DNA from 4 places in the Paenibacillus sp. 2TAB26 genome. Region 1 is predicted to be linked to each of the others. Evidence: riboswitches for the same ligand, from Rfam matches in the RefSeq annotation. Region 1 holds a riboswitch; each other region holds the start of a gene.

Region 1 (7,761 bases):
GATCTGTTTGAAAAACAAAAGGAGACGCAAGAGGAAGTGTGCCGATGAACCTTAGCAGCATACTGCTCCATCTGATCCAATCGCAAGGCTTCTCGGATTTTTTAATAAACAGCTCACTCCAGCCATGACCATTAGCAGTGGAGAGCCTTAGGCAAACACGGTAACCATTCGATTCAAGCATGGAAGCCGGCAGCACAAACATTTGAATTCTTTTAATTTCAAACAAGGCAGCAGGATGATTTTCCAAGCTTGGCAAGGGTACTTCAACTGGTGTAGACATCAATGAGATCTCTCCTCGATTTGAATAATTCACCGATAATACTCAGCCATATTGGCTTGCCGTCTATGGTAAACCCGAAATGCAATATTGTAAAACTGTGGTATATCGTGAAAAGGCAGCCATATGCCATATTAAAAGAAATCCATTCGTTATGGCAGTAAAAAGATATTTATTCTTCGAAATACTCGTTTATTCTCTTCCATTCTCGATTATAGAGAAATCTGATTATTCACGCATAAAATCGTTGGAAAGGGATTGAACACTATTTTTGAAAACAAGAGTAAAACTGAGAAATAGTGAGATATCGAGAGATCGAAATGAATGTAAGCGTTGCGAATCGCTCTGCAAGGCTGAAACTGGCTAAATTAGGTAGCAGACTGCCTTTACAGTATTTATAGCGAGGAGTAATATTCGATACAGGATTTATAAATAAGTTTCGATTTACTGATCGCTGAGTTTCCGTGAAAGCGGAAGCGGGGGAACCAATAATGACGCGATGCGCCTGTTCGATGTGAGAGTCGAACAAACGCAGAGCAGGGGTGAATCTTTGACAGGTGCCATGGATACCGGTCAAAGTAGGGCGACTCTCACCGCCCGAATCCGACAGCTAACCTCGTAAGCGTGGACCGAGAGAGGAATGATGAAGCTTGTGATCGATTAACTTCGACCGCAGAGTGTCATAGACCTCTGTGGTTTTTTGTGCCCAAAAAAGCTTAATTTGCTACAAAATGTAAGAAAACGCTGAGTCCTGCAGCAGCAGGAACGGGGGAACCAACGAACGATTCGTGTGTAATCACGACTTCGCTTCATGGGGTGAATCGCTTGAAAATGATCAAGCGTAGGGCAACTCTCAAGGCCCGAATCCGACAGCTAACCTCGTAAGTGTACTCGAGAGAGGCAACAGCCATCGTGCTTCCCGCGGCTTATTCTGCTGCGGGCAAAGAAGCCGCGGGAAAAGTTCCTCTTATCCCAAGGCTTCTTTTTTGTTGCCTTTTTTACCATATGGAGGAGAATTCGGTTGCAGGAAGAGCATATTATTGTTGCTGGTTTAAACGAGGCTGGCCAATCATTTATACGAACTTTGCAGTTTCATCAATTAAAATTTATCGTTTTGACAAATAGTAAACAGGAAGAAAAACAGCTTCGCAAGCAGGGCATCAGCAATGTTTTGTACATCAATACGAATGATCGTCAAAGCTGGAATGTTCCTTCGATGAACATTAGCGAGGTATTTATATTCGAGAGCAGCTTGGCGCTTAGCTGCCGCTTTGTACAGTGCTGTAGAGCTTGGACCTCAAAGTCCATTTACGTCATCACACAGCAGTGGAATCCAAGGGCTATTTACAAGGGGCTTGGAGCGGATCATATCGTATTCTCTCATACCGGTGAAGTCGGTTTTCTATTAAGCAACAAATAATGCAGGAGGGGTTTACATGCAGGATTTTTATATGTTCGGGGCGTTGTTAGCTAGCTTCGGTTTATTTTACGGATTTTTAACTTGGTGCTCCAGTGTTATTGAGAAAACAGGGGGCGAAGGCTAATGACTGTCATAGCGATAGCGGCTGTATTTGTTTTCGTTTATCTGATTTATGCTTTAATTCATCCGGAGAAGTTTTAATAGAGGGGGATTTACAAGATGGATATTTTACAATTGCTTATCGTCATTGCCGTTCTTGTATTGTTAGTTAAGCCGCTTGGTACTTACGTCTATCATGTGTTCTCAAATGAACACAATCGGTTAGACAAAGTATTCGGAGGGACGGAGCGATTTATATTTAAGCTTATTGGTCTCAAAAAAAGAGAGGGCATGAGTTGGAAGATATACGCACTCAGCTTTGTTGCAACCAATTTAATTTTAGTTGCTTTCAGCTATTTGATATTGCGGTTCCAAAATGCACTGCCGTTTAATCCAAATGGCATGGCAGCCATGGAGCCTACACTGACTTTCAATACAGTCATCAGCTTTATTACCAATACGAATCTTCAGCATTACAGCGGGGAAAGTGCCTTATCTTATTTCTCCCAAATGGCGGTCATCATGATGATGATGTTCACGTCAGCGGCGACGGGCTTCTCGGTTGCCATCGCGTTTGTTCGTGGGATTACGAGTAAAGGAACGACGATCGGCAACTTTTTCGAGGATTTTGTAAAAGCACACACAAGAATTTTTCTTCCGATTTCCTTTATTATCACGCTAGTGCTTGTCGCTCTTCAGGTGCCGCAAACACTTGATCCAACATTTACAATTAAAACGCTTGAGGGAGCCATGCAGCAAATTGCAATCGGTCCTGTAGCTTCGCTTGAATCCATCAAACATTTGGGCACAAACGGCGGCGGTTTTTTTGGAGTGAACTCGGCTCATCCATTTGAAAACCCAAATCCATTAACGAATGTGATTCAAATCTTGTCGATGTGGGCGCTGCCGGCTTCACTGCCTTATGCATTTGGGCTTTTTGCTAAAAACAAAAAGCAGGGCTGGGTTGTATTCTCCGCCATGATGTGTCTGTTTCTTGTGTTTCTAAGCCTTGCTTACACATCGGAGAAAACAGGCAATCCTGCAATGAGCGCACTAGGAATCGACGCGACTCAAGGAAGCATGGAAGGCAAGGAAGTAAGGTTCGGTATCGCGCAATCGGCACTGTTCACAACGGTAACAGCTGCTGCGACAACGGGTACCGTCAACAATATGCATGACACGCTTACACCGCTTGGCGGCTTGGTTCCGCTTGCTGAAATGATGCTTAATGTCGTCTTTGGAGGCAAGGGAGTAGGGCTTATCAATATGCTCATGTACGCCATACTAGCTGTGTTTATATGCGGGCTGATGGTCGGCCGAACGCCAGAGTTTCTGGGACGAAAAGTAGAGCCGCGAGAAATGAAACTGATAGCGATAGCGATTCTAGTTCATCCCTTCATTATATTAGTGCCCACAGCCATCGCTTTTATGACGGATTTGGGTCACGGGGCGATAACGAATCCAGGGTTTCACGGCATTAGCCAGGTGCTTTACGAATATACGTCATCGGCTGCGAATAATGGCTCCGGCTTTGAGGGATTAGGCGATAATACGCCTTTCTGGAATATTAGCACTGGACTTGTCATGCTGACCGGCCGCTATATTTCGGTGATTGCGATGCTTGCGGTTGCAGGATCTCTTGTTCGCAAGCAGCCTGTTCCAGAAACAATCGGGACGTTCCGTACAGATAATGGACTTTTCACTATATTACTAATTGGTACTGTTCTTTTAATTGGTGCATTAACCTTCTTGCCGGTCATCGTGCTTGGGCCGGTTGCAGAATATTTGACACTCCGCTAACGGATGAGGTGAACGATAATGAATAAAAATAAGAAGAATAATTTGCTGTCGGGAGACGCGGTTAAACATGCCGTTGTCGATAGCTTTGTGAAATTAAATCCAGTTACGATGATGAAAAATCCCGTTATGTTTGTTGTCGAGGTAGGGACGGTTATCGTTCTGCTGATGACTATTTTTCCAAATGCAAGGCACAGGCCAATTCGCTCAAAAAATCTAAGCAGGAAATGAGCGCCAATAAGTTCGTCGGCAGCTCTATTGTAGTCGTATCATCAACGGAGCTCCGCAAAGGCGATATTTTCATCGTCTCCCAAGGTGAGATGATTCCTGGTGATGGCGAGGTCATTGAAGGGCTGGCTTCCGTAGATGAATCAGCGATTACAGGTGAATCGGCGCCAGTTATTAAAGAAGCTGGAGGAGATTTCAGCTCGGTTACAGGCGGTACAAGGGTTGTGAGTGACAAAATTAAAGTGCGCATGACGAGTGACCCCGGGGAGTCATTCATCGATCGGATGATTGCCCTTGTTGAAGGAGCGAAACGTCAGAAGACGCCTAATGAAATTGCGCTCAATACACTTTTGACTAGCTTAACGATTATTTTCTTAATTGTAGTTGTTACGTTGGCACCAATCGCTAACTATTTGGATATCCACTTAGAAATTCCAGTATTAATTGCGCTGCTTGTATGTTTGATTCCGACGACCATCGGCGGACTATTATCAGCAATCGGCATTGCTGGGATGGATAGAGTAACTCAGTTTAATGTACTGGCTATGTCAGGTAAGGCTGTTGAAGCAGCAGGCGACATTAATACGATGATTTTGGATAAAACAGGAACGATCACATTCGGCAACCGGATGGCAAGCGAGCTTGTGCCTGTCGGAGGCAGCAATCTTCAAACTTTATCGGGTTGGGCGGCTATTAGCTCGATTAAGGATGAAACGCCTGAAGGCCGTTCTGTGCTTGAATGGATGAAGAAGCAGGGCTTAAGCTATGATGCTTCACTTGCGGAAGGCGGCGAATTTATTGAATTCAAAGCAGAGACGCGAATGAGCGGCATTGATCTGGCAAACGGCCGCCGAGTTCGGAAGGGCTCTGTCGATGCGGTTCGGAAGTGGGTAGCTTCACAGGGGGGGACCATACCAACCGATTTAGAAAATATTTCGAATACGATTGCTACATTAGGCGGTACACCGCTCGCAGTAGCTGTTGATAATCAAATCTTTGGTGTTATTTATTTGAAGGATACCGTTAAGCCAGGAATGAAGGAAAGATTCGATCAGCTGCGTGAAATGGGCATCAAAACGATTATGTGTACGGGAGACAATCCGCTTACTGCAGCAACCATCGCACATGAAGCGGGAGTCGACGATTTTATTGCGGAGAGCAGGCCGGAAGATAAAATAGCGGTTATACGCCGTGAACAAGCCGAAGGAAAAATGGTTGCGATGACTGGTGACGGTACAAACGATGCTCCTGCACTTGCCCAAGCGGATGTGGGTCTTGCTATGAACAGCGGGACGATTGCTGCAAAAGAAGCTGCCAATATGGTTGACTTGGATTCGGACCCTTCCAAAATTATTGAAGTCATTGCTATCGGCAAGCAGCTGCTTATGACAAGAGGGGCATTGACGACTTTTAGTATCGCTAATGATATCGCCAAATATTTTGCAATCATTCCAGCGATGTTCATGCTTGCCATTCCAGAGATGGGCGTTCTAAATATTATGAATTTAGGTTCTCCATTGTCTGCTATACTGTCGGCGCTTATTTTTAACGCCATTATTATTCCGCTGCTTATCCCGCTTGCCATTAAAGGCGTAGCGTACAAACCGATGAACGGAGCCAAATTGCTTAGCCGCAACGTATTCATTTATGGTCTGGGCGGTGTCATTGTTCCGTTCGTTGGCATTAAACTCATCGACTTTGCAGTGCATTTATGGATTTAATATAACCATACACGAAAGAAGGCTTACCTATATGAATGAACAAGCGAAAAACGCATCACGATTCCAGTTGTCATCGTTAATGATACCTTTGCGAATCAGCATCATATTTATGATTATTTGCGGCATTATTTACCCTCTTGCAAGCACGGGAGCAGCTCAGCTGCTGTTCCCTAAGCAAGCGAATGGAAGCCTTATAAAGGATAGCTCTGGCCAAGTGGTTGGTTCAGAGCTGATCGGCCAAAGCTTTGTTGATCCGAAATGGTTTCAAGGACGTGTATCAAGCATTGACTATAATGCTGCCGGTTCTGGATCGAACAATTTTGGACCATCCAATCCAGCTCTAATCGAAAGGACCAAAGCTTCCATTGAGGCTTGGAAGGCACAAAATCCAGATGTACCGGTTTCCCAGCTGCCGATCGCTTTAATTACGAACTCGGGCTCAGGCCTTGATCCGCATATTACGCCACAGTCGGCTGATGTACAGATCGCAAGAATCAGCAAGCTGACCGGCGTGTCGCCAGCAGAGCTTGAGCAATTGGTTAAAGCAAATACGGAAGGCCGCGATTTAGGCGTTTTCGGTGACGAACGGGTTAATGTGTTGAAGCTGAATATCGCATTGTCAAAAATGTTGGGGGAATAGCCATATGGCTCCGCTGAAAAAGAAAACGCCAGAGGAGCTGCTGCTCTCCATCGCAAAGCTGCATCAAGGACGTCTGAAAATACTCATTGGAGCGGTAAGCGGTTCAGGCAAAACGTATCATATGCTGCGAGAAGGAACAGAGCTGAAGCGAGATGGCATTGATGTTGTTCTTTGCGCGGTTCCTAGGCCGCAGAGTCCGGAGACGCTCGAATTGATTGAACTTTTCGAGCGTGTGCCAAGCATCCATTGGCAGAAGGATGGTGCAGAGCAAAAGGATCTTGATCTGGATGCTTTGGTAGAGAGGGACGCTGAGGTGCTGCTCATAGATGGGCTAGCCCATCGCAATCGAACTGATGCAAAGTTTCAAACGCGGCTAGAAGATATTATTTTTTTGCTTGGCAAGGGCATAAGCGTTATTACAACAATCAATGTGTATGAGCTCGAGGGTGTAGATCAGGCTGTTCTCAAATGGACGGGAATTCGTCCGAGCTGCACCGTGCCTGCTCATACGCTTGAGCTAGCTGATGAGGTTAGGCTGATTGATGTATCGCCTGAAACGATGCTTAAGCGGTTTGAGGATGGAACGCTCGGCGTTAAGCCCGATCCTGCAATTTCCCTGCGGGGAAATCTTGCGGTGCTGAGAGAGCTGTCGCTGCGGCTCGTCGCAGAGGGAGTCAATGAGTCGCTGGAGAAGCATCGGGAGGAGATGGGGCTTACGGGTCCGTCGGGTGCTTCCGAGCGTATTCTGGTAACCGCACAATATCATTGGAACGGCTCTTTATATGTAAGAAGAGGGCAGCAAATTGCCCGCAGGCTTAATGGAGATGTCGTAGTCGTTTCCTTTAAAGAGCCGCAAAAAAAACTGTCCAAGGAAGAGCAGGCGTTTAAAGCTTCAATAAAGAAGCTTACCGTTAAAGTAGGGGGCACATTTGAGGAGCTGCCGTTGCAAAGCCGCCGTCGTTTGCCGTCCGCTCTAGTAAGGTACGCGGAGGAGCATCAGGTTACTCGTATCGTTATGGGTCATTCCAAGCAGAGCAGATGGCAGCAGCTGAAACAGGGATCGATTGTTGACAGCGTGCTGCGCAAGCTCAAGCAGATCGATTTATTTCTTATGGCAGACCGCTCAGAGCAAGAAGGCGAGCGGATTTTGCCTGTTAAGCAAAGAAGTGATTCGCGGAAAGCGTTGTTTCGAAGGTTCAGCCCAGATGAGCGCGAGCAGCAAATGGAATCCATGAGAAGAGGCAGCTTCAATCTGTATATCGGGGCGGCGCCAGGCGTCGGGAAAACGTATCGGATGCTTGCTGAAGCGAACATGATGTATCAGAAAGGTATAGATGTCGTTATTGGCATCGTGGAAACACATGGGCGCGAGGATACATTGAAGCAGATTGGAGAGCTGCCGATAATCGCTAGGCAAACGATTCAATATCGAGGTACTCAGCTCGAAGAGATGAATGTTGAAGCGATAGTTAGCAGAAATCCCGATGTTGTGCTGGTGGATGAGTTAGCTCATACGAATGTGCCGGGCAGCTTGAGGAAGAAGCGTTATGAGGATGTCATTTATTTGCTGCAGAAGGGA
Region 2 (7,761 bases), on a different contig from region 1:
TCATTCCTTCTCCTTTCAAAACTGTGAGTGCTAGCATGCTTTTTCTTAAAATATAAGAATGTATCGGTTTCCCCTTTATACATTGCTTATATTCCAGCGCAAACGAGGTGCTGTGCAGCCAATGGTTGTCATCAGCAGTTTACGCTTGGCAAATCATTCTACATTGTAACCCCAGCATGTATGTCCGTCAACAAAACTCGACACATATTAGCCACACTTCCCATCCTACTCCTTTTAAGCTTATAATGGAATTGCTTATTTTTTATAATTTCTTATAACAAAATGACATAAGGGGTTTCATTCATGAATGAAGAGATGCATGTCTTCACCGTTATTGTGGAACAGTCCAGTATGAACAAGGCTTCCGCCTTGCTAAACCTGTCTCAGCCTGCACTTTCTCGTAAAATTGCCAAGCTTGAGCAGGACCTGGGCTCTCCTTTGTTTCATCGCATCGGAAAGCGGCTGGAGCTTACTCGAATTGGGCAATTGACCTATGAATATGCTTTGGAGCTTCGCCAGCTTCATCGCAAATATTTGCAAACCGTCTCTGAGTTCACCTCAGCTGGACATACGACCCTTACTATTGGCGCAAGCTTGACGACGCTTCAAACGACTTTGCCCGATCTCATTCAAAGCTTAACTTCAACTCATCCGGAGATCGACATTAAAGCGATTACCGGCAAGACGCATGAAATCGTATCGCTCGTACGAGATCACAAAGCCGATATCGGCATTGTCGCCTCTAGTATTGAGGATTCAACGCTGCGGTGTATTCCGCTGTTTGAGGATCATCTATCGCTCGTGGTGCCTCGTAATCAGGTCATTACCGATAAAGGCACGCTGGGTATACAGGATGTGACCGGCATGCCGATGATCTTGTTCTCCAAAGGCACTTGGTACAGGTTGTTGACCGACGAGCTGTTTGACAAATATCATCTTCAGCCGGATGTGCGAATGGAAATTGATTCGTTTGAAGCTATACTTCGGCTGCTGCATACTTGCCGTGCTGCGACGCTCCTGCCTCAATCATATATGCGCAATCAACTGCTTGAAGACAATGATCTTACCGTCATTCCCATTCGAGAACTTGAAGATACAAAGCGTACCACCTCGCTCATTCATGCGGATTCGGCCGCCCTCAGCCCGTCCGTTCGTCTATGGATCAACGAGCTTGCAGCAGGCTTCCCCAGCAAAAAGGACAGCAGCTTTTAAAATAGCTGCTGTCCTTCAGCATTTCCAATATTACACTTCCAAATCCATTTCAGCCTAATCTGCTTTTTCTAATAATAAGCCTTTTCCACTACATAAAAAAATTAACGGATAACGGATGCTTCGAAGTCTTCTATTTGCTCATTTGTTCCTATAATAACCATGACATCACGAAGTGAAAGGACATCCGTTGCTGTCGGTGCGATGATGATGCCATTGGGCTTATTTATGGCTACGATGCTACATCCAAATCTAGCTCGCGGATTAAGATCATGCAATGACTTGCCATCCAAGCATTGCGGTACGGCAAGCTCGGCAATCGTATACTCTTTGGAAAGCTCGATATAATCTAATAGATTTGGGGATACAAGCTGATGCGCAACTCGAATACCCATATCGCGCTCAGGATAGACCACGCGGTCGACACCGATTTTCTCAAGCACCCGGCCATGTAGTTCAGTCAAAGCTTTCGCTACAACTTGCTTCACTTCCAAATCCTTAAGCAGTATGGTTGTCAAAATGCTGGATTGAATGTCATCGCCAATCGCGACAACTCCGCAATCAAAGTTTCTTACACCCAAGGAGCGCAGCGCTTCTTCATCCGTACAATCAGCTGATACAGCATAGGTTAGAATACCGCTCATGTCCTGAACGGCTTCTTCATCCTTATCTATTCCAAGCACCTCATGGCCAAGCTGGACGAGTTCGCGCCCTAAGCTCGAACCAAATCTCCCTAAGCCGATGATGACAAATTGTTTCTTTTTAATTCCCACTTGCAAAGTCTCCTATCCAATCGTAATTTTGCCTTCTGGATGCCGATAAAGCTCTTTCTCTGTACGAGGCCCAAGCGCGTATGCGAGCGTCAGGGGTCCAAGTCTTCCGGCAAACATGGTTAATGCAATGACTATTTTCCCAACAAGGCTCAGCTCTGGCGTAACACCAACGGATAATCCTACTGTTCCAAATGCTGATGTCGCTTCAAACAATAGCTTTATAAAAGCTTGATCCTCCGTCATCGACAAGATCATCGTTACAATAATGACAAGCGATAAAGAGATCAAAGTAATCGTGAGTGCTTTAAAAATTCTGTCTTTGCCTAATCTGTAACGGAAAAGAACGATGTCCTCTCGTCCTCTAATCATTGCAAATACAGCGCCGACCAGCGTTGCAAAGGTTGTTGTTTTGATGCCGCCGCCCGTCGAGCCGGGCGAGGCGCCAATAAACATTAATATAATGGTGAAAAACATCGTTGCTTGCCGGATAGCCGTATAATCAAGCGTATTGGCTCCTGCCGTCCGCGGCGTTACCGACTGGAAGAACGAGGACAAAATTTTCCCGCCCCAGTCCAGAGAGCCCAGTGTCTTCGAATTCGAGAATTCAAAAATAAATATGACGAGTGTCCCTACTGCAATAAGTGTTCCTGTCATAGATAGCACGACCTTGCTGTGCAGCGACAGCTTGCGGTTTTTGCGGAACTCCATCAGGTCCGACATAACGACAAAGCCAAGTCCGCCCGAAATGATCAGCATCATAGCTGCAATATTGACGACTGGATCAGAAACGTATAAGGTCAAGCTGCGATAGTTCCCAAAAATATCAAAACCAGCATTGTTAAACAATGAAACCGCATGAAAGGCTCCAAAATAAATCGCTTTGCCCAGCGGCATATCAAATGCAAACCTCGAAGCAAACAACGCAGCGCCAATAAGCTCTATTGTCAATGAATACACAATAACGCGTCTAATCAAACGCACGATGCCTTCCATGCTCGACTGGTTCATGGATTCCTGCAGCAAAAGCCGCTCACGCAGCGAAATCCTCTTGCGAAGTACGAGCGCTACCAGCGTTGCCATCGTCATAAATCCGAGTCCGCCAAGCTGGAACAGGCACATTAATATGATTTGACCCCATATAGAGAAATAAGTTCCAGTATCAACGACAACTAACCCTGTTACACAGGTTGCCGAAGTTGCCGTAAACAGCGCATCTATAAAAGGCAATCTCTCACCGCTTACCGATGCAAAAGGCATGGATAATAATAAGGCACCCAGCAATATAATAAGAGCGAATCCACTTACCAAAATACGCGGGGGTGACCACTTCAAAACATTCCAACTAACCTTCATCCATTTCCCTTCTTTTTGATTATGTCATATTGTCATTTATTGTTTTTAAGCATAAAAAAAAGCACTGGAAACTCAAGTGCTCGTGCGATGAGTCCTGTTCCAATACGCCTTCGAGGTTAGCTGACGGATTCGGGCCTGGACAGGCAGCCCTATTCAGCGGAAGAAGACGATGCTTCACCGCTAAAATTCACCCCATGCTATCTAATGTTGAACTGCTTTGCTTTCAGCAGGCTCATCCATTTAGACAACTTTATGGTTCCCCCGATTTCCTTAGGAAATTCGGCTATGCTATGCAATTAGTATGACGATAACGATTATAATCCCTAAGCACTCCTGATATAAAGGTGACGTTTATGACAAACAGGACGATATTAGCTCAAATTAGGGCAATGGGACGAACCAGCACATAGCTAGCTTGCTGGACATCGTTATTTCGCATTTTTTTGAAAACAAACGGTCATTTTCATTGGATAATTTAGGGATTCATATGTTAAGGTAATAAAATGAGCTATTTATTATGAAGACAGTTGAGGTGAAACTATGATTGATTCTATTAAACCCAATGAATGGAAACGATTTATATGGGCAGCAGTTGCTTGCTTTATTATTTATGGGGCCGTACAAATCGTTCCAATGATTACGGCCATCTCATCTGGCGAAATGAATACCAAGGTCATTACGAAATCAGCGGCGGAGGATAAGGCGTCTGCATTTGTTGAAAAAGAAACAGGCTTGAAGGTGAAATCGGCTAAAGCCGTACATCAAACCGATAAAATTATGAATGGCTACTTATCAAAATATGAGCTAGTCAAAGCATATACGGATAAATATGACCCCATGTTTCCTACAGATACATTTCAGGTTGATCTTAAATTCGTAGGCGGCGGCAGCGGATATATTTATCTGCATATGCATAGCGGGAAAGTCGTAGCTTGGAACTTGAAGCTTGAGGGGGAACAGCTATCAGATGCAGATAAAGCAAAAGAAGCTATTGCCTTCCTAACTGCAGGAAATTTCAGCGGTACTGAATTCATTGGCGGTCAAATATTGCCTAATGGTGATTGGCAGCCTCAGCCTCCTGCAGGTTATTCCATTAAAAATGCTCATCTTAACGTATTGGTTAACGCTCTTGTCGTGAATGACCGTACGATCATTACTAAATATAAACCGATATTCGAAGCACCATCCGATTACATAAACTATGTAGAGAAACAAGATAAAATAGCTGGATACCTTACCTCTATCGGTTATCTGTTCATGAGCTTCGTTTTATTCGTCTTAGCTATTATTTACTCCGTTTTGTATCGAAAACATACATCCTTTAAATACGGAATCGTATTAACGATCATTTATTTAATTACTTATACGATCATGAATTTAAACGTTCTGGATGGTATCCGGGCTACGCTCGGCGAGACGGATATGGCAGGCGCTACCGTATCGATCACTGCCATCGTAAGTGTTCTGCTAGCGATTCCAATGGCAGGTTCCATTTATGTATCCATTGTTGCCGGAGACGGCCTCTGGAAGGCGCAGGGCCGCGCTTTATGGCCGCGTTTTGGTCAAAGAGGGTATGGCGATTATGTTTGGCGCAGCGTCGGCTTGTCCTATTTATTCGCGATCATCTTATTCGCAATTCAATCGGTTATCTTTATCGCCTTAAAGCTGTCCATTGGCACTTGGGAAACATCAGATGCCTCACAATCCCCATACAATATGGGCATTCTTTGGCTGATGCCCGTGCTTGCTTGGGCTGCCGCAATTGGCGAAGAAGCCGTATTCCGCTTCTTCGGTATTGGACTATTTCGCAGGTGGTTTAAAAACACGTTTGCCGCAGCACTGCTGCCTACCTTCTTCTGGGCGCTCGGCCATGTGATGTATCCTTTTTATCCGTCTACGACGAGATTGTTTGAGCTGATGATTATCGGGCTGTTGTTCAGCTTTATCTTCGTCAGATACGGCTTCATTACAGCCATGTTCACCCATGCCATCTTCAACAGCGTTGCAGTTGGCCTATCCTTGCTCACTATTGGAACAGCACCGAACATAATCTCGGCTATTTTCTTCTCCGTGCTGCCGGTACTGATTGCATTTGTTCTAAAATATTTAAGTCACAAAAAAGAGAAGAAGCCGTCTATGACGACGACTCCTCCCCTAGGGCAGCTATAATTTGCGAAGCTAATTTATCACCAATAGATAGAGGCCGGAAGTCTTCGACTGAGGCCTCTTTTATTTTTTTGATCGAGCCAAAATGCTTGAGCAGCAGCTTGCGTCGTTTCTCGCCAATGCCCGGAATCGAATCAAGCTTCGACTCCACCATGGACTTGGCGCGCTGCTCGCGGTGGAATGTAATCGCAAAGCGATGCACCTCATCTTGAATGCGCTGCAGCAAATAAAACTCCTGGCTGTCCCTTGGCAAAGGAACAATCTCCGCAGGATCTCCAGTCATAAGCTGTGCTGTCTTATGCTTCGCATCCTTCACAAGACCACAAACTGGGATGTATAAGCCAAGCTCATTCTCAAGCACGTCGAGCGCCGCTGATATTTGCCCTTTGCCCCCATCGACTACGATCAGATCCGGCGGAGCTAATTCCTCTTTCACCACACGCTCGTAGCGGCGCCGTATGACCTCGCGCATCGTTTCGTAGTCATCTGGACCTTGTACTGTCTTAACCTTGTATTTACGGTACTCCTTGCGATCTGGCTTGCCGTCCGTAAAGACAACCATAGCCGAAACTGGATTCGTACCTTGAATATTGGAGTTATCAAATGCCTCGATTCGGCGTACTTCATCCAGTCCTAGCCAGCCTGCAAGCGACTCTGACGCTTTAACGCTTCGTTCCTCATCTCTTTCGATGAGCCTGAATTTCTCGTCCAGCATCACCCTTGCATTATCGATAGCCATCGTTACGACCTCACTCTTGCGTCCGCGCTGCGGCATAAGCACCTTAACCTTCAGCCAGCTGTGCAAGGATGCAATGACATCGTCAGCATGCGTAGCGGCTGCCTCATCAACTGCTGCCACTCCGCCCGCTGATTCCACCGCTTCCAGCTCAGGCGGTATTGGCAGCAGGATTTGCTTAGGCAAAGCCGGATTATCGCTATAATACTGCGTAACGAATGTCATGAAATCATCATACTCTTCCCCGTAATAAGGAAAAGTTGTGCCGTGCCGCTCAATAAGCTTTCCTTGGCGCATGTACAATATTTGAACGCACATCCAGCCCTTATCTACTGCAAAACCAAAAATATCACGGTCAAGCGCATCGGACATCGTAATCTTCTGCTTCTCCATGACCGCATCGATTGCAATAAGCTGATCCCGAAGCTCCTTCGCCCGTTCAAATTCGAGCTTCTCGGCTGCTTCCTCCATCTTGCGCTGCAGCTCATTTTTCACGACATCTTGACCGCCGTTCAAAAACTTTGAAATTTCTTGAATCATCCGATCATATTCGCTCTGCTGCACATCAAATTCACATGGTGCAATACATTGTCCTAGATGATAATACAAGCACACCTTATCAGGAAGTGTCTTGCACTTGCGAAGCGGATATAGCCGGTCCAGAAGCTTCTTTGTCTGCTGAGCGGCATAAGCATTCGGGTAAGGGCCAAAGTACTTGCCCTTGTCTTTAATGATACGTCTTGTGACCTCGAGCTTCGGATGTTTCTCGTTCGTAATTTTGATATAGGGGAACGTTTTATCATCCTTTAACAGGACGTTATATCTTGGATGGTATTGTTTAATTAAGTTGCATTCTAAAATAAGTGCTTCCATATTGCTAGAGGTTACAATGAATTCAAAATCACGAATTTCAGATACGAGCCGCTGCGTCTTGCCGTTGTGGCTGCCGTTAAAATAAGAACGCACGCGATTTTTGAGCACTTTTGCCTTGCCTACATAAATGATGACGCCTTCGCTGTTTTTCATGAGGTAACAGCCTGATTGATCCGGGAGCAAAGCTAGTTTGTTCCGTATCGTCTCTTTTGCCTCTGCAAGCTGCTGCTCTGCCTGCTCCCGATCCGTTTGCTGATGATCCATGCTCTCGCCTCCGACTGCCAAATGATTCTGTTCATATTTTATCATAACTCGGCTATACTTTGTTTTACAATTGTCACCGGTTCTGGCTTTACAACTGTTTATCTGTTTGAGTATACTAATATAAGTTGAATAAACCGATACTACATAAAGACGACCGTAAATTGGTTGTTACTTACGCAATCGGTCTTTTTCAAGGAGGACGTCAACGATGGAAAACGTAAGAGACCCGCGCGAGCATTTTAACGAAGAGCCTCGCCATGACTTGATGGACGTCGTGTTCGGCTTTGGCGGCATGCTCGGTTTAATGACCGTCATTTTCGCTGTTGCTGTAATCGTGAAATTCATCATTTCATAAGAAAAAGGAGCAGCGAGCTGCTCCTTTTTTTT
Region 3 (7,761 bases), on a different contig from region 1:
ACTTGCTGATTGCTACAGCAGGCGCCTCGGTCGTTTTTGTATTAATGGCGTTTATGGGTGAGCTTAGCTGGATGCTTGCCTTTGTCGCACTTAGCGGGTTATTCTTCTCGGGTATATTCGGTATCGCTCTTGTTTATGCCAATGAGCTCATTCCGGGTATGACGGAGAGGACAACGAGTCTGCTGGTAGCATTCGGCGGGCTTGGAGGAGCGATTTTTCCACGAGTGACTGGCTGGATAATGGATCAGTACAACGTAGAGTCAACGTTATGGTATATAAGCAGCTTGGTTATACTGATGCTGCTTCTGCTAGCGGCGATGCTCCTGCTCGGAAGAAAACAAGTTCACAGCGTAAGATCCAAGGCTTAAATGGACTGCAAATTATAAAAAAAACCTCCACATTCGCTGTTTCAAAGCGGGTGTGGAGGTTTATTTATTATTAAACGTGTTATTCTAAATGCTTTCAGCTATTTAAGAATGGTTTTGTATACCTCTATGGCGCGCGCGCGTGATGCTTTCAAGTCGACGATGGCACCGCTTTGCGGCTGATGAATCTCTTTGTCTGTCAGATGATTCAAATGAGGCAGCCAGCGCCTAATATAGCTGCCACTAGGATCATGCGTCTGCGACTGAGTTGCGGGATTCATGATGCGGAAGTAAGGCGCTGCGTCATACCCGAGTGAAGAGCACCACAGCCAGCCGCCGCGATTAAGCGTGTTGTCATAATCGCTTAAGTGAAGGCGGAAATATTGTTCTCCAAGCGTGAAGGGGCATAGCAGATTTTTAGTTAAAAACATGGCTGTTACCATTCGCAAGCGGTTGGGCAGCTCACCTGTACGATTGAGCTGCGTCATGGCCGCATCAATGATTGGAATGCCAGTGGCGGCTGCAGCCCATGCTTCTAGATGAGCATCTGAGAGCTTGGACATATCAGCGAGCTGCTCGTAACGAAAGAAATCATCATGATACATCGCTTGATATAAATAAAAATCACGCCATGCCAGCTGCCGTATCCATGATTCAGACCCCGGAAGCCCTTGGGTCATTTCGTAGGCTTGGCGAGCGGAGATGGCGCCCGTATTAAGGAAACGTGCGAGCTGGCTTGTATGATCATCGGCATAAGCGTCCCTGATCTCGGAATAAGAGGCAAGGCGTTCTCGTACGAACCGTTCCAGCTTGGATAATCCTTTGGATGATCCTTGTACGTTCGTGCCGCCTAGGGCGCACGAAATGGATTCAGGCAAAGCGAAAGACTGCGCAACCTTGGCATTGATTTCGCTTAAGGTAGCAAGCTCATGAATCGTCGTTTCACTCATTGGGCTATAGCACTCCAGCATAAAGCTGCTCCACTTGCGATAAAAGGGTGTGAAAACCTTGTATGGCTCCACTTTTTGAGCAAATGCCGGGAAAGCATCTAGATCAGCAAGAGGTGAATCGGCAATAGACATCCATCGGCGGCCAAGGCTGCGTGTGGTCAGCCCAAGCTGCTCATCTCGCTGCCTTGAGTAAGGCGTATAGTCTGTATGAACAATAACCTCATCAATAGGATGCGCATGCAGCAGTGCTTCGGTGATCGCAGCAGGATTACCATAAAGCACATGCAGCTCCTTCCCTGCATTAGAATAGCTGTGCAGAAGCGAGGCGGCTTGCGCCATGAAATTTCGGCCGCTATGACTAGTTAAACGGCCATCTCCTGTAATAACGGGATCTATGATTAGCAAATGAATGCCTTGTTTCTCTTTTTTCTTCAAATAATCAAAAGCGCGCAAATCTGCAATACGCAAATCCTTGCGGTGAATAAACAAATACATCAGTGATAGCTCCTTCCATAAGCGCAACATTGAACGGCCGCATTCCAGCTGGAATGAAACAGCAAAGCCGCAAGTCATTTGTCGTCAGAGGACAAAAAACTGCGGCTTTGCTAGATGAGTCTACCCGTTCAACCCTCAAGAAGAGGGATTAGGCTGCTCTATTTTACGTCAACGTTGGCTTGGTATGAATCAGCATCCATGATACGACGAGCAGTTACATATCGTCCCTCATAGTACTCGGAGTTAAGTTTGTCAGTTACAACGCCTCTGCTCGAGGATGAATGTACAAACTTGCCATCTCCAATGTAAATGCCAACATGGGATATGGCGCTATTATTGCCGCCAACTGTGTCGAAGAACACAAGATCTCCCGCAATGAGGTCAGCCTTAGCGACCTTTGTACCTTCTTTTGCTTGCGAACCAGAAGTACGTGAAAGCTCAATGCCCATTTTCTCGAACACATAGCTCGTGAAGCCGGAGCAATCAAAACCTTTCGACGACGTTCCGCCGCTTTTGTACGGAGTGCCAATAAGATCATTAACAATTCCGTTCAATTTTGAGTCAGCGAAAGCGCTTCCCGCTTGAAAAGCGAGCACGAGAACGAGACCCAGGATTAATGCGGTAATCTTCTTCAATTGTGAAACTCCTTCCAATGCCGACGAGGTTAGCTGTGGGGTTCGGTTGAAGGCTCCCTATGATTCCTCGGGCGTTTGAAAAAAACTCAAACGTCGGAATCAATTCACCCAAAGTGGTTCCCCCGTATCCCAATAGGGAATTAGGCAGTTTTTTTATTGCTTTGAGAAATATTCGATTATTTTCAATGATCTCCTGCCTTTAGTGGCAATTTCTAATAATTCTCATGTAACCTTTTGACAATTTGCTTCGTTAAACCGTTCTTTCTGTAATATAAACACGCCATAGTAGTGCTTTCTAACTAAATACATGGAGTCAATTTCATTAATTATGTGGATGTTGTGTAAAATATACCGATTTGTCCTTTAGGCGCTATATCGCAAGGACTAGCTTAAAGTGCCGTAAACGGCGGTATTTCACCATTTTGCTCCTCATAAATTAGAAAAATCTCATCTATATCACTCGTGAATAAGCGTAGATTCAGACAGCCTAGCTGCTGCTCCAGATAGAGCGGCAGAAATAGACAAAGGGGGCTGTTCATGAGAACAGCCCCCTTTGGGCAATCGAAAAAAAGATTTATTTTGCAGTAACGATTTTTTCAGAAATGAGCTGTGGATCGTTGTTTTTTTGCTGCATCCAAAACTGTACCTTGTATTTTCCGGCATTTTTGAAATCGTAGGAAACGAGCTTGGAGCTGAACCAAAAGGTGTCTTTTTCGACGAACTCTTTAAAATCATCATCATCCTGGCTGCGGCTGTCGATTGTCGTTTCCTTATCATTAGGATCAACGATGGTCACTTTGAACTCTGAAATCGCCATATTCAAATTATCGATTTGTGCTTGCACTAAAAATTTCTGAACACTGCCTTTATCAACCTGTCCGAACATAGCTCGCTTCTCGTTCATTAGAAACATATGCACATTGGGCTTCTGAATAATGAGCTTCTTATCATTGCTCTTCCATTGGACGAAGGCTTGAAGGCTGTCACTTAAAGAACGAATGCTAATATAAACCTTATCATCCACAACGACAGCATCGTCAGTGGATTGCTTATTATTATAAAGGAGCGTTACCTTTTGAAATAGTTTGTCTGCTGCAACCAATGAACCGCCCGATAAGAGCAATACCATGGATATAATAACTAGTTTTTTACGCATCATTTGTGAATATCCCCCATTTTTGATTTTCTTTCAGTTATTTATACAGAACTGCCATCATTTAGTTGCGGTTAGTTGTAAAAAAAACCTCCACACCACAGCAAAGCGTGGAATGAAGGTTTATTTTTGCTTCAGCATCTAGAGGACGCTGAAGGCTTTTTTGGTTTGCTACATTCTTTTCGTTTCCAAAAAGTCATATTGCGCGGCAATCGTCCAAACCTTCATCAGTGTTTGAATGAGATAATAGCCTTGATGCAGGATGAGTGCAATCAGCCCGGCCCACAGCATGGAGAGACTTGTCACCACAAGCCCAGCAGCCGCTCCAATCCCCCACATGATGAGCGACACAGCTGCATAGGTGAGGAAATTTCGGAGAGCGTGCCATAAGGAACGGAATATGCTTCCTCCTGATGCAGCGCTGAATTGCATGGCTAGAAACAGCAGATGCAGTACTGTGCCCCATAGGAGCCATAGAAGGGCGCTAGGCAGCACCGTTTGCAGCAGCTCTGGAATAGAGCCGCTCTCTAGAAGCGCATCCAGTGAGCGCGGCAGCACATACCAAGCAGGAGCCACAGATAAAATAACCTCGATCCAGTAAAGCAGAACTACAGGCTTCCAAGCTTTGCGAATACCTTCTAGAAATCGTGTCCCTCCATTCGATCTGGACTGATTTAACGAATAGAATAGACCGGCATTGAATAAGGGAGTGATCAGCATTCGGGCAACAAGGAGACCGCCCAGCGTCCAGACGTAAGGATTAATGAGATCGGTCTTGAACAGCTGGAATTGTGCTTCGGTCATGAATAGCTGAACGGCTGCTTCTGAAGGAGCGGAGCTTGGATATCGACGCAGCAGCGGAGCTACGACCGAATCAATGAAGCGGTAAAGGAAGAACCCCCAGATCAGCTGATAAAGAAATAATAAAACAACAATGTAAAAATGTTTTACCGCTAACCGCCAGCCTTGCTTCAAATGTATTTTCATCGTTTATCGCTCCTTGAACGCAATTACTTACCAGCTCAGCGACCCGAGCAGTCCTTCAATTAGTTGGACAACGCCGAGGCTCCATCTTGTGCGTTTATCCTCTGGCAGCTGAGCCTGCATGTAGTTGTTAATGAGCTTATTATCAAGCACATTGCTGTTGTTTGGGTCAACGACTGCCCATTCAAGCGGAGCGGAATGCAGCTGTTTATATTGCATATGGGATTCCTGAGTATCCCAAAGCTTTGTTATTTTGGTGCCGTCAGTAAACTTCATCAACACTTTAATCTCGCCATTGCTGCCGCCGTTTTTCTTAACGAGTACAACAGATTCATACATCTCAGCACCATCTTGGGTGACTGGGCGTACATGAATCGATTCGATCGAAAAGTCGGCCATTTTGTTGCCGTAGACATATTGGCTGAAATAATCATTCCATTTCGTTTTTGTTACCTGTTCGACAACACGCTGGAAGTCTGCTGTCGATGGATGCTTGAACTTATACTTTTGGAAATAGGTTCGCAATATTTTTTGCATCGTTCTGGAGCCGACCTGATTCTCGATACCAATGAGCACCAGCTTTGCCCTCAGATATACATTCTCGGCATATTGCGAGTGGCTGGCGTATGACCAAGATTGCTGCTTGAGCGGTGCAGGGTTGGTCATATAGCTCGCTTCCATGCGCAAATTCGGCTCCAAGCCGTATGCCGTCTCCATTACTTTATCCTCGGCATAGGACGTAAACCCCTCGTCCAGCCATGCCTCCTCGAATTCATTAGAGGCGACCATTCCGTACCAATATTGATGGCCAATCTCATGAACGACCGTACGTTCAAGATCGTAGCCTGGGTTATCATTTTCTGCAGCGAAAGCGGTAATGAGTGTTGGATACTCCATGCCGCCAGCTCCGTTCGCTCCTTTGGGCGGAACGACGATCGACAGCGTACTGTAAGGATATTCACCATACCACTTGGCGTAGCTTGAGAGTGCGGACTTGGCTGCATGCATGTAGCGATCCTTAAGGTCAGCATGCGCAGGATCAAGATACAGCTTAATGCGTACACCGGGAATGCCGGTATCTGAATAAGCAGTCTCTTCATAAACGAAGTCCGGTGAGGCCGACCAAGCAAAATCATGAATATCATCAGCATAAAACTGGTAAATCTTTGTTGCTTCCTTGATCTCGATAGGCTTTGTTTGGAAGCCCGTTGCAGCGACGGTGTAGTTCTCAGGCACATTAATCCGAACGCTGTATATGCCGAAGTCGCTGTAGAACTCAGAATTGCCATGATACTGATGGACATTCCAGCCCTCAGCTGTACGTCCGCGCATGCCGGCTGTCTCATATACAGCGAGCTTTGGAAACCACTGCCCAGCCATCACGAAGTTGCCGGAATAGCCCATTCTTGCGAATACCTCTGGGAGCTTCACCTCGTAGCTCATTCGCAGCGTTACGGAGGTGCCGGGAGCGATAGGCTCCGGCAAGCGGATTTTGGCCAAAGTAAAATCATTGGCATTGCCATCGTCAGGTTGTACATATTGAAGACGTGGCAGAAGGCTCTCACCGTTCAGCGTTTCTAGCGTAAGCAGGTTCATATAGCCTTGGCTATTGGTTGTTGCTTTGTCCTGGCGCAGCTTGCCGCCGGATTCTTTCATAAACGTGGTTTTGCCCGATTGAAAGGCGTTCGGGTACAGATGGAAATAGAGCTCGGACACTGTTTTTTTGCCAGGGTTAGTCCAAGTTACGGTTTGCTCACCGTTCAGCTGCTTTGCATCATTCGTTAAATGCACGTTGATATGGTACTCAACGACACGTTTGCTCAGCTCTTGCGGTTTAGGTGTGATGACCGTATTCGGCTCCTGCACGGCAGGCGGCTTGACCGACTTTTGAGCAGGCGCTAGTGCTTGCTTGGCGTTAGCGGCGGGGGCGAAAGCATAAGTATATTGGGATTGCCAAGCAGTCCCGAAGTCATGCTGCATCGATATGCCGAGCAGCGCGACTGCGAGTATTACGAGTAAAATTCGTTTGAAATAGCGTGGAGTCATTGAACGTTTCCCTCCCGTTGACAAGCATCTACAGCATGTATATGTTTGCTTTTCGATGATTATTAGCTAAAATGGAATTATTGTATCGGGGAAGGTGTGAATACGCATGACGGAAGAACAAGGACAACCGGCGGAGCCGGTAAAGAAAGAAAAGAAATCACTGTCGCTCAACGTAGTGAGCAGCAAACAACATAAAGGTTTTGGGGCAGGAACGATCGATTTGAGCGCGGTATCCTGTGTTATTATTGATGATGGCGTTGCTTATATTGATGTTGGCGCTATGCATGCAAAGAGTAAAGTAGAGCGTGGCATTAAGTTTACGCCTAACAAAGAGGATACTCCGAACGGTCGTCAATGCTGGATCGTATGGGTAGCGGTTGACCGCAATGAAGAAGGCTCCTATTACGCGGGCGCTACGGCATGCGAGATGCTGATTGATTCCGAGGCGCGTCGCGGGTGGAAGCTTCTCCCGGATCACGTGAACAAGCTGGATCAATCACTCAAACGCCGCTATAACTTGTCCGAGCTTGGCGATGTCGATAAATCGGCGCTTCGCAAGCTGCTTGTGGAGCATAATCTTGAGTGGTGGGATCGCTCCCCAGACGAGCTTAAGCAAGCTTTGGACGTATAGCAGTTAGCGTTATTAGCAGCAGATTACCGTTATCGTGAATTATGGATGAGAACCTCATCGTTCGTAGGCTAGTCCTATCGAATGGTGAGGTTTTCCGCGTTGATAGAGGCTGTTAAAGCATTTAAAAAATTTTTTTGGCAGCAAGTGCAGGGTATGCGGGACAAGCTGGCGTCTATTAGATTGGGAAGGAGGGGAGCGACATTCAAGACGAGGATTGGATCAGAGAGGTACAGAAGGGCGGGCCCGAGCATTTTGGTCCTTTTGTACAGGCATATGGTCCTTATATATATAGAACAGTCTTCGCAGTGCTTCGTTCACCGCATGATGCGGAGGATATTACACAGGAAGTGCTGCTGCAAATTTATCGCTCCCTTCCGGATTGTCGATTGGATGGGCTCAAAACATGGATTACCCGTATTGCCGTCAATCGAGCGATCGATTTCAAACGCAGCCGTGCACGAAAACCAGAGGAGCTAATGGATAGCGAAGCGATGTCTGAAAA
Region 4 (7,761 bases), on a different contig from region 1:
CTAAAAGCTGCGCGCGAAGGGATGTTCACAGATCTGACTCCGTTTATGAAGGATACGAAAGTATACAGCAAGTATCTAGAAGATGGCTATCTGCCGCTTGATACGAAAAACGGTGTCATGTTCCGTCCAGAGTTTAACGGCTCAGCTTATTTCATGCACATGAATGTTTCGAGAGAAACAGGCTATGAAACGCGGAAAATGTTAGGCGGACCATTTATTCGCAAGGATATTGCCGAAGCGCTTAATATCGATCCAAAAACGATTACAACTTCCGAGAAGTTGTATGAGGTGGCACAAAAAATTAAAGCTGGAAATTTCAAAGACAACAATGGAAAAGACATTGCCAGCGTTATTGGTCCAAGATACTGGGGCGGAACAGAAGTTAAAGCGTTGTATAGTGACTTGACTGTAAATGTGAACCAAACTTTTGTAAGGAATAAGGAAGGTAAAATTGTTCACGAGAGTCAAACGGAATACCCGCTCAAGCGTGTAGCGTTTGTTCAAAAGCTGCTGAAAGAAAAGCTGATGAATCCTGAGTTTTATACGATGGAAGAAAATCGTGCAACAGAAGGGATTTTGAACGGCTCCTTCGCGATTATTGCTGATATGCATAACTACCTTGATTTTAATAAGGATATGCATTACTTGCCGATTGGTCCGTTAAATGAAGCGGATAAGCCTTACCAGATGAAGCTTAGCTATAAAACGGCTGGCGGTGCTTGGGCGATTCCATCTTCAACCAAAAATCCCGAAGATATCGTCAAATTCGCTGACTTCTTGGCGAGCCGCGAAGGCAAGCTGCTCTGGCAATACGGAATTGAAGGAAGAGACTACACACTTGATGATAAGGGCAACCCGATTGTGAAAAATGAAGTATTGGAATTGAAAGATAAAGATTCGAAAGCCGCGAAAGCGCTTGGGTTTGCGGGGGTAGGCAACTATTGGGGCGAAATTCTTGGCAATACAGACGTTGATCGTATAGCGGATTTTGGTGAAACAGAATACGGTAATGCTGCCAAACCTAATATCAATGAGGGACCGCTCAAGATTGCTGAGTATTGGGAGTGGGATAAGAAAAGAGCGAATGCAATAATCTCAGATACGTATGCTCCAACGGCTTTCCTTGGCGAGTTTGCGAAGGAAACGGAATTAAAAGCTGCACTTGATAATTATGACGAGAGCCTCAAACGTGCTTATTATGCTAAAAGCCAGGATCAAGTAACGAAAATATTGGAGTCAGCATCTGAACAATTAAAGGCTGCAGGCTTGGATGATTACTTAGCATTGCTTGAGAAAAAAGATAGCGATCCAAATACAAAAGTAGAACTATAACAATCATTAAAGCTGCTGGTGGTCTGTTTCATTCGTACATGAAATGTACTGCGATGAGACGGACCACTAACGCTAAGGACATGCTTCCGAGGCTGTTTTGCTTCGCAAATGTTGAAGGAGTGCAAATAACGTGGATAAACCATTTTATAAGATTTCTACAGGAGAAAAATTAATTCAGATTGCCATCTATGTATTGATCATTCTTTTATGTTTATCTATCATTCTTCCGTTTCTGAACATCTTTGCTTTGTCGTTTAATTCAGGCAAAGATGCGGAAAGAGGAGGCATCTATTTGTGGCCGAGATTATGGTCTATTGAAAACTATAAGGAAGTTTTCTCATCCTCCAATATTGTAAGTGCATTCGGCATTTCGATGTTCCGAACGATTGTCGGGACATTAGCGAGCGTCTTTTTGACTGCGATGGCAGCTTACGCATTAAAGAGAAAAGCGATGCCAGGCGTTCGATTTTTTACCATGCTTATTTTTTTTACCATGTTGTTTAGCGGCGGCATCATTCCATACTATTTGTTGTTGAAAGACTTGCATTTGACGAATACAATCTGGGTTTATATCATTCCGGGCTTGTATAGTGCATGGAATTTAATAATTATGCGGACTTTCTTCCAAGAGATCAGTCCGAGCCTCGAAGAATCTGCAAGAATTGATGGATATAATGATTTTTCAATTTTCATGAAGGTGATCATGCCGCTCAGCAGGCCGGTTGTGGCTGTCATCGCGTTATTTAACGCAGTGGGGCATTGGAATGATTGGTTTACAGGTGCCTTCTATGTTCGAGAGAGCAATCTGCGGCCTTTATCGACATTGCTGCAGGAAATGCTGACCCGGGCAGATGCGCTTCGAAATACGCTCGAGCAAGCGGCTGGTTCGACGCAATATGAAATGCTGGACAAAATTCAGGTGACAGGAAACTCGCTGAAAATGGCGACGATTATTATCGTCATCACACCGATTATTATGATTTATCCATTTATTCAGAAGTATTTTGCCAAAGGCGTTATGATCGGTTCGGTCAAAGAATAAGGCAGGAACGGAGGAACATATTGAATGACACAAGTAATCATTTCAAATCCTTATGGTAAACAAGAGGGCATGTGGCTGAAAGGGAGCTTCCATAATCATACGACAAATAGTGCTTGCGGCTCTCAAACGCTTGAGACGGTTTACCGGATGTATGGGCAATACGATTTCCTCGGCATTTCCGACCACGATTTCATTACCGTTCATGAAGGGAAACGTTCAATCACGACCGTATTCGAAGCGATGGAGGTTAGCAGTCCGCAAAGGCATATGCTTCTCATTAACCCTCCGCGCTCGATGATGGACAGCTATTCCAACGAGTTTTCGGTAGAACGGTATCAGCAGTATTCTGACCTTTGCACGAAGCAAGGAGGAATGAGCGTACTCGTTCATCCGAATCGTTATTATTCGCAGTATTGGCCGATTGAAGATATGCTCGCGATGCCTTGCTACACCGGAATCGAGATCGTAAATGGCGAAGGAAATCCAGCGTTCGACATTGCGTTTGACAAATGGGATGCGCTGCTCTCAGCTGGGCGAAAAGTATGGGGGTTTGGCGGAGACGATTTTCATGTATATGGGCAAGAGAAACGAACTTGGAATATGGTGCTTGCTGAGCAAAACACCAATGAGAGTATTACTTCAGCGATGAAATCCGGAAGTTTCTATGTTTCCACAGGCTATGGGTTTGAGTCGATTCATGCAGCCGATGGGACGATCGAGTTTAAGCTGCTTGCGAGTGAAGGATTGGACCGGATGTACAAATATGCAACTTTGTTCGGCAAAGACGGAAATGTGCTATACGAGACTTCCGGTCGTTTCAATAGCGTTAGTTACAAGTGTCGTGGTGATGAAGGTTACGTAAGGGCGGCAGTTTATTTGGAAGGCGGTTTTGGCGCATTCTCTCAACCCCTATTTGTTGGATAGGGTGTACTCTCATACATGATAACAGTAGTCTGACGATAACAGCAGGGTAGTACATGAACAGGAAGAATGTGAATTTGAATGAGTAAACAGGTTGATCCGCGCCAAAAGAGCATCATTTCGATAACATGGCCTATCTTTATTGAAGCTTTATTTGGGATGCTGATTGGAACGGTCGATACGATGATGCTAAGCAGCTACTCTGATGGAGCAGTGGCAGCGGTTGGGATAGCTAATCAGATTTTAGTTGTAGTGGGCTTGATGTTTGGATTTGTTACGGTGGGTACAAGTGTCATTCTCAATCAATGGCTCGGCGCAGGCAACTTGCATGGCGCCGATCGAATCGGGAGAACGGCGCTTACTTTGAATGTTATGCTCGGTTTAATAGCTAGCGTAGGATTGATTGTCTATGCCGACGTGTTTTTAGCGCTTTTTAAAGTGCCCGAGGATGTGATGGCAGAAGGAGTCAGCTATCTATCGATTGTTGGCAGCTCCGTCTTCATCACAGCAATAAGCATGACGTTAGGTACTATTTTACGATGCCGCGGTATTGTGAAAGAAATGATGTTCATCGCATTGGGGATAAATGTACTGCATATTACTTTAAATTATCTGGTGCTGATGGAGCCCTTCGGCTTACCTAATTTAGGCGTAGAAGGAGTAGCAGCATCTACATGGATAACCCGTACCATAGGGATGATCGCTTATTTGATTTTATGTATTCGAAGCTTGGAGTATAAGGTTGGCTTGATTAGTCCATTTAAGTTTCAAAGAAAAAATATTGGCCTTATATTTAAACTAGGTATTCCTTCGGCAGGTGAGCATGTTTCTTATAATCTTTCACAGGTTGTAATCACATATCTAGTCACGCTGATCGGTACGGCAGCGTTAACGACAAAAATTTATTCGCAGAGCATAACTTCTTTTGTTTTTGTTTTTTCAATGGCAATAGGTCAAGGAACGCAAATTATTGTTGGACATCTGATTGGAGCCCATCAGAAGGATGATGCTTATCGATCCAGTATTCAAAGTTTGAAGCTGGCGTTCGTCATTTCGCTTGCGCTTGGTATTTGTATTTATAGCTTCTCAGGTCTATTGCTCAGCCTCTTTACTAATGATGCGGAAATTATATTGTTAGGCAAGCAGCTCATGTTGTTATCGATTATGCTGGAGCCGGCTCGGGCTTGCAACATGGTGCTTATCAGTTGTCTAAATGCGGCTGGAGATGTGAAATTTCCAGTTGCTGCCGGGTTAGTATCCATGTGGGGGATTAGTGTGCCGCTGGCATACGTGTTTGGGATCGTGTTCGACATGGGGTTGGTAGGAATATGGCTGGCCTTTTCAATCGATGAATGGATAAGAGCTTTACTGATGCTCTACAGATGGAGGAGACGTTCTTGGCAGAAGGTCGATATTTTGGCGAAACTTGCTTAACTAGAAAGAGTAACTGTATGAAAATACGGATACTCTTTTTTTGTGTTTAAACCGTTATATTTTGAAATTGTGCTTGGAAATTCATCTATTTTAATGACAAAAAAATCAGCACTCTTGACAAAAATCATGTAGGGAACAGCTAAATAAATAATAATAATGAAGAAAAATGAAAGTATTCTAATAAACCAATTGCAGGATTATGGTAAAAATAATCGAATTTAACGATACTATAAGGTTTATTGACATGCCGAGTTCTGTATATCGGAAACGGGGGAACCACCTAGGGTGAATTGCTTAATGTATTTTTTTTAAGCATAGGGATCTTCAACCGAACCCATAAGCTAACCTCGTAGGCACCGAAGGGAGAAGTTGTTTTGAAGAAGGGTTTTATTTTATTGTTATCCTGCTTGCTGCTGCTTACTGGAGGAGGAAGCGTGCTTGCAGATAAGTCGGACAAGTCAGTGCTTACGAATTCCATAAGCGAGGTTGTTGGAACTCCTTATAAATGGGGAGGCACAACGAGCAAAGGGTTTGACTGCTCGGGTTTTATTCTACATATTTTTAATCAATTTGATGTTAAGCTGCCTAGAACATCGCAATCGCAATCAGACACAGGCACAGAGGTCAATAAAGATGAACTACGCGTGGGTGATCTTGTGTTCTTCAACACAAGCGGCAAAGGCGTTTCTCATGCGGGCATTTACATTGGGGATGGGAAATTTGCTCATTCTTCTACAAGCAAAGGGGTTACGATTACAAATCTTAACGATTCTTATTACGCAAAACGTTATGTAACAGCAAGGCGTGTCGTAACAGAAGATACATTTGCTGCGATGATGGAGTCTAAATAATGTGTAATGATTTTAAAAACCACCTTACGAGGTGGTTTTTTTTATGTAACCATTTATTAAGTATTTGTTAAAGGGTTGTAAGCCAATAATTCGCAAGCTTACAATGTAAATAACATGAGTAATGGAATGAGGTTATAGGATTGAAAAGAGGAACAATCGCATCTTTGGTAGAAGTACTAGCTGTATCTACTAAACTAGGACTTACCTCATTTGGGGGTCCGATAGCCCATCTGGGTTATTTTCACAATGAGTATATTCGTCGTCGTAAATGGATGGATGAACGTAGTTATGCAGACCTCGTTGCTTTATGTCAGTTTCTACCCGGACCAGCCAGCAGTCAAGTTGGGATCGGTATAGGGATAGTTAGGGCTGGGTTATTGGGCGGACTAGTGGCTTGGTTAGGGTTCACACTGCCATCGATCATTGCATTAGTGGCCTTTGCTTTTTTGCTGCAAGGATTTGATCTTGGAAACACAGGCTGGATTCATGGATTGAAAATTGTAGCGGTGGCCATCGTTGCTCATGCCATTCTAGGGATGGGGCAGAAACTAACACCGGATCGAAACAGAGCTACGATAGCAGTCATCGCTGCTGCGATAACGTTATATTGGCAAGCGGCCTATAGTCAAGTAATCATTATTGCTGCAGCTGGACTGATCGGGGTATGGTTATATCGTATGAAAACAGTCGAGGGAACTCCTGATCTGAACATTCGAATTAGCCGTTCCCTTGCGATCTCCTGCCTCGTTATATTTCTCACGCTTCTAATTGTTTTGCCATTTCTAAGGCAATGGGGAAATATGGAATGGATTGCGATGTTCGATAGCTATTATCGTGCAGGCTCACTGGTGTTTGGAGGCGGACATGTTGTGCTGCCGCTGCTTGAGAACGAAGTTGTATTTACCGGGTGGGTTAATGAATCGGATTTTTTAGCAGGTTATAGCGCTGCGCAGGCTGTGCCTGGTCCACTTTTCACAATCGCTAGTTATCTTGGCACTCTCTCTGGTGGATTAACTGGAGCCATTGTTGCAACTACAGCAATTTTTTTGCCGGCATTTCTTCTCGTTGCTGGAATATTGCCGTTTTGGAATGTGTTGCGAAATAACTCGAAAATCCAAGGTGCATTAGTTGGCATTAACGCCGCTGTAGTTGGCATATTGCTTGCTGCACTGTATGATCCGCTTTGGACTAGCGCGATAGTAGAGTCCGGTGATTTTATGCTGGCTGCCGTATTGTTTATTATGCTTGTTTTTTGGAAGCTACCACCTTGGATGATTGTTGTGGCCGGTGCATTAGGCGGAATGGCCCTTGAACTTATTTAATAATTAATCAATTGATAAAAACCTCTAATCCGCGATAACGGATTAGAGGTTTTTTTATATGAATTGAATCTGCCTACATGACGGATTTTGCAGAAATGCTCAATTGCTCTTTAATGAGGTCAGCGGTGAGTTGTCCGGATAAAGTGACCATCGGGACGCCGCCACCGGGGTGCGTTGATCCGCCAACGAAATAAAGATTATCGAGCAGCTTGCTTTTGCTTGGAATTTTGAAGCCGCCGTTAAGCTTGCGGTCCGTTACAATGCCGTAGATGGAACCGCCATTAGAACCATAAAGGTGCTGGATATCATCTGGAGTGAAGGTGTATTCAAACTCAATATGCTGTCTCAGCTCCGTTAGTCCCATACGTTCGAGCTTATTCAGAACCAGGTCTCTGTAAGCCGCTTTCTGTGACTCGAAGCTTTCTCCAGGTTTGAGCGCCGGCACATGAGTAAGCACAAATAGATTTTCTTTGCCCTGCGGTGCCTGTCCAGGATCGGTTTTGCTTGAAACCCCGATGTACACTGTTGGATCATCTGTAGGTTTGCCTTCGACAAATATATCGTTGAACTCTTTATCTGGATCTTCAGAGAAGAAGAAATTATGGTGAAGAAGCTGATCATACACTTTATCCACGCCAAGAAGCAGCACAAGTCCTGATACAGTAGGCTCGTATTTAGCTAAATCCTTTACGCGGTCGGCCGATTTCGGATGATGCTGCAGCAGTGTCTGATGCGCTGGAATAGCCTCAAGATTTGACACAATCAGATCAGCTTCTATTTCGCTGCCATCTTCTAAAGTTACCCCTGTTGCGGTTTGGCCGACTGTATTCATTTGAGCAACTGGAGCTGAAGTGCGAAC

What was found. Region 1 has a riboswitch for cyclic di-AMP ahead of AB4Z50_RS11985 (NAD-binding protein). Riboswitches for the same ligand answer to the same signal wherever they lie in the genome.
Region 2: another riboswitch for cyclic di-AMP. It lies ahead of AB4Z50_RS05825 (TrkH family potassium uptake protein); the one in region 1 lies ahead of AB4Z50_RS11985 (NAD-binding protein).
Region 3: another riboswitch for cyclic di-AMP. It lies ahead of AB4Z50_RS28920 (C40 family peptidase); the one in region 1 lies ahead of AB4Z50_RS11985 (NAD-binding protein).
Region 4: another riboswitch for cyclic di-AMP. It lies ahead of AB4Z50_RS02330 (C40 family peptidase); the one in region 1 lies ahead of AB4Z50_RS11985 (NAD-binding protein).

The regions. Positions count from the first base shown of each region.
Region 1 is NZ_JBFRGC010000009.1:152,211-159,971, reverse strand. It holds gene AB4Z50_RS11990 (hypothetical protein) at 1-280, opposite strand, end outside; cyclic di-AMP (ydaO/yuaA leader) riboswitch at 720-918, shown strand; cyclic di-AMP (ydaO/yuaA leader) riboswitch at 1,010-1,180, shown strand; gene AB4Z50_RS11985 (NAD-binding protein) at 1,299-1,697, shown strand; gene kdpF (K(+)-transporting ATPase subunit F) at 1,821-1,898, shown strand; gene kdpA (potassium-transporting ATPase subunit KdpA) at 1,917-3,596, shown strand; partial or broken gene kdpB (potassium-transporting ATPase subunit KdpB) at 3,615-5,542, shown strand; gene kdpC (potassium-transporting ATPase subunit KdpC) at 5,574-6,182, shown strand; gene AB4Z50_RS11960 (histidine kinase) at 6,187-7,761, shown strand, end outside.
Region 2 is NZ_JBFRGC010000004.1:281,002-288,762, reverse strand. It holds gene AB4Z50_RS05835 (LysR family transcriptional regulator) at 304-1,212, shown strand; gene AB4Z50_RS05830 (potassium channel family protein) at 1,314-1,976, opposite strand; gene AB4Z50_RS05825 (TrkH family potassium uptake protein) at 1,995-3,335, opposite strand; cyclic di-AMP (ydaO/yuaA leader) riboswitch at 3,426-3,630, opposite strand; gene AB4Z50_RS05820 (CPBP family intramembrane glutamic endopeptidase) at 3,876-5,504, shown strand; gene uvrC (excinuclease ABC subunit UvrC) at 5,470-7,374, opposite strand; gene AB4Z50_RS05810 (YqzM family protein) at 7,583-7,729, shown strand.
Region 3 is NZ_JBFRGC010000031.1:37,881-45,641, reverse strand. It holds gene AB4Z50_RS28930 (MFS transporter) at 1-368, shown strand, start outside; gene AB4Z50_RS28925 (FAD-binding domain-containing protein) at 467-1,810, opposite strand; gene AB4Z50_RS28920 (C40 family peptidase) at 1,969-2,445, opposite strand; cyclic di-AMP (ydaO/yuaA leader) riboswitch at 2,449-2,602, opposite strand; gene AB4Z50_RS28915 (hypothetical protein) at 2,835-2,984, opposite strand; gene AB4Z50_RS28910 (hypothetical protein) at 3,020-3,604, opposite strand; gene AB4Z50_RS28905 (hypothetical protein) at 3,770-4,585, opposite strand; gene AB4Z50_RS28900 (M1 family metallopeptidase) at 4,613-6,628, opposite strand; gene AB4Z50_RS28895 (YwhD family protein) at 6,735-7,259, shown strand; gene AB4Z50_RS28890 (sigma-70 family RNA polymerase sigma factor) at 7,565-7,761, shown strand, end outside.
Region 4 is NZ_JBFRGC010000002.1:201,607-209,367, forward strand. It holds gene AB4Z50_RS02310 (extracellular solute-binding protein) at 1-1,332, shown strand, start outside; gene AB4Z50_RS02315 (carbohydrate ABC transporter permease) at 1,463-2,374, shown strand; gene AB4Z50_RS02320 (phosphoesterase) at 2,399-3,298, shown strand; gene AB4Z50_RS02325 (MATE family efflux transporter) at 3,377-4,729, shown strand; cyclic di-AMP (ydaO/yuaA leader) riboswitch at 4,965-5,100, shown strand; gene AB4Z50_RS02330 (C40 family peptidase) at 5,104-5,580, shown strand; gene AB4Z50_RS02335 (chromate transporter) at 5,721-6,902, shown strand; gene AB4Z50_RS02340 (phytoene desaturase family protein) at 6,976-7,761, opposite strand, start outside.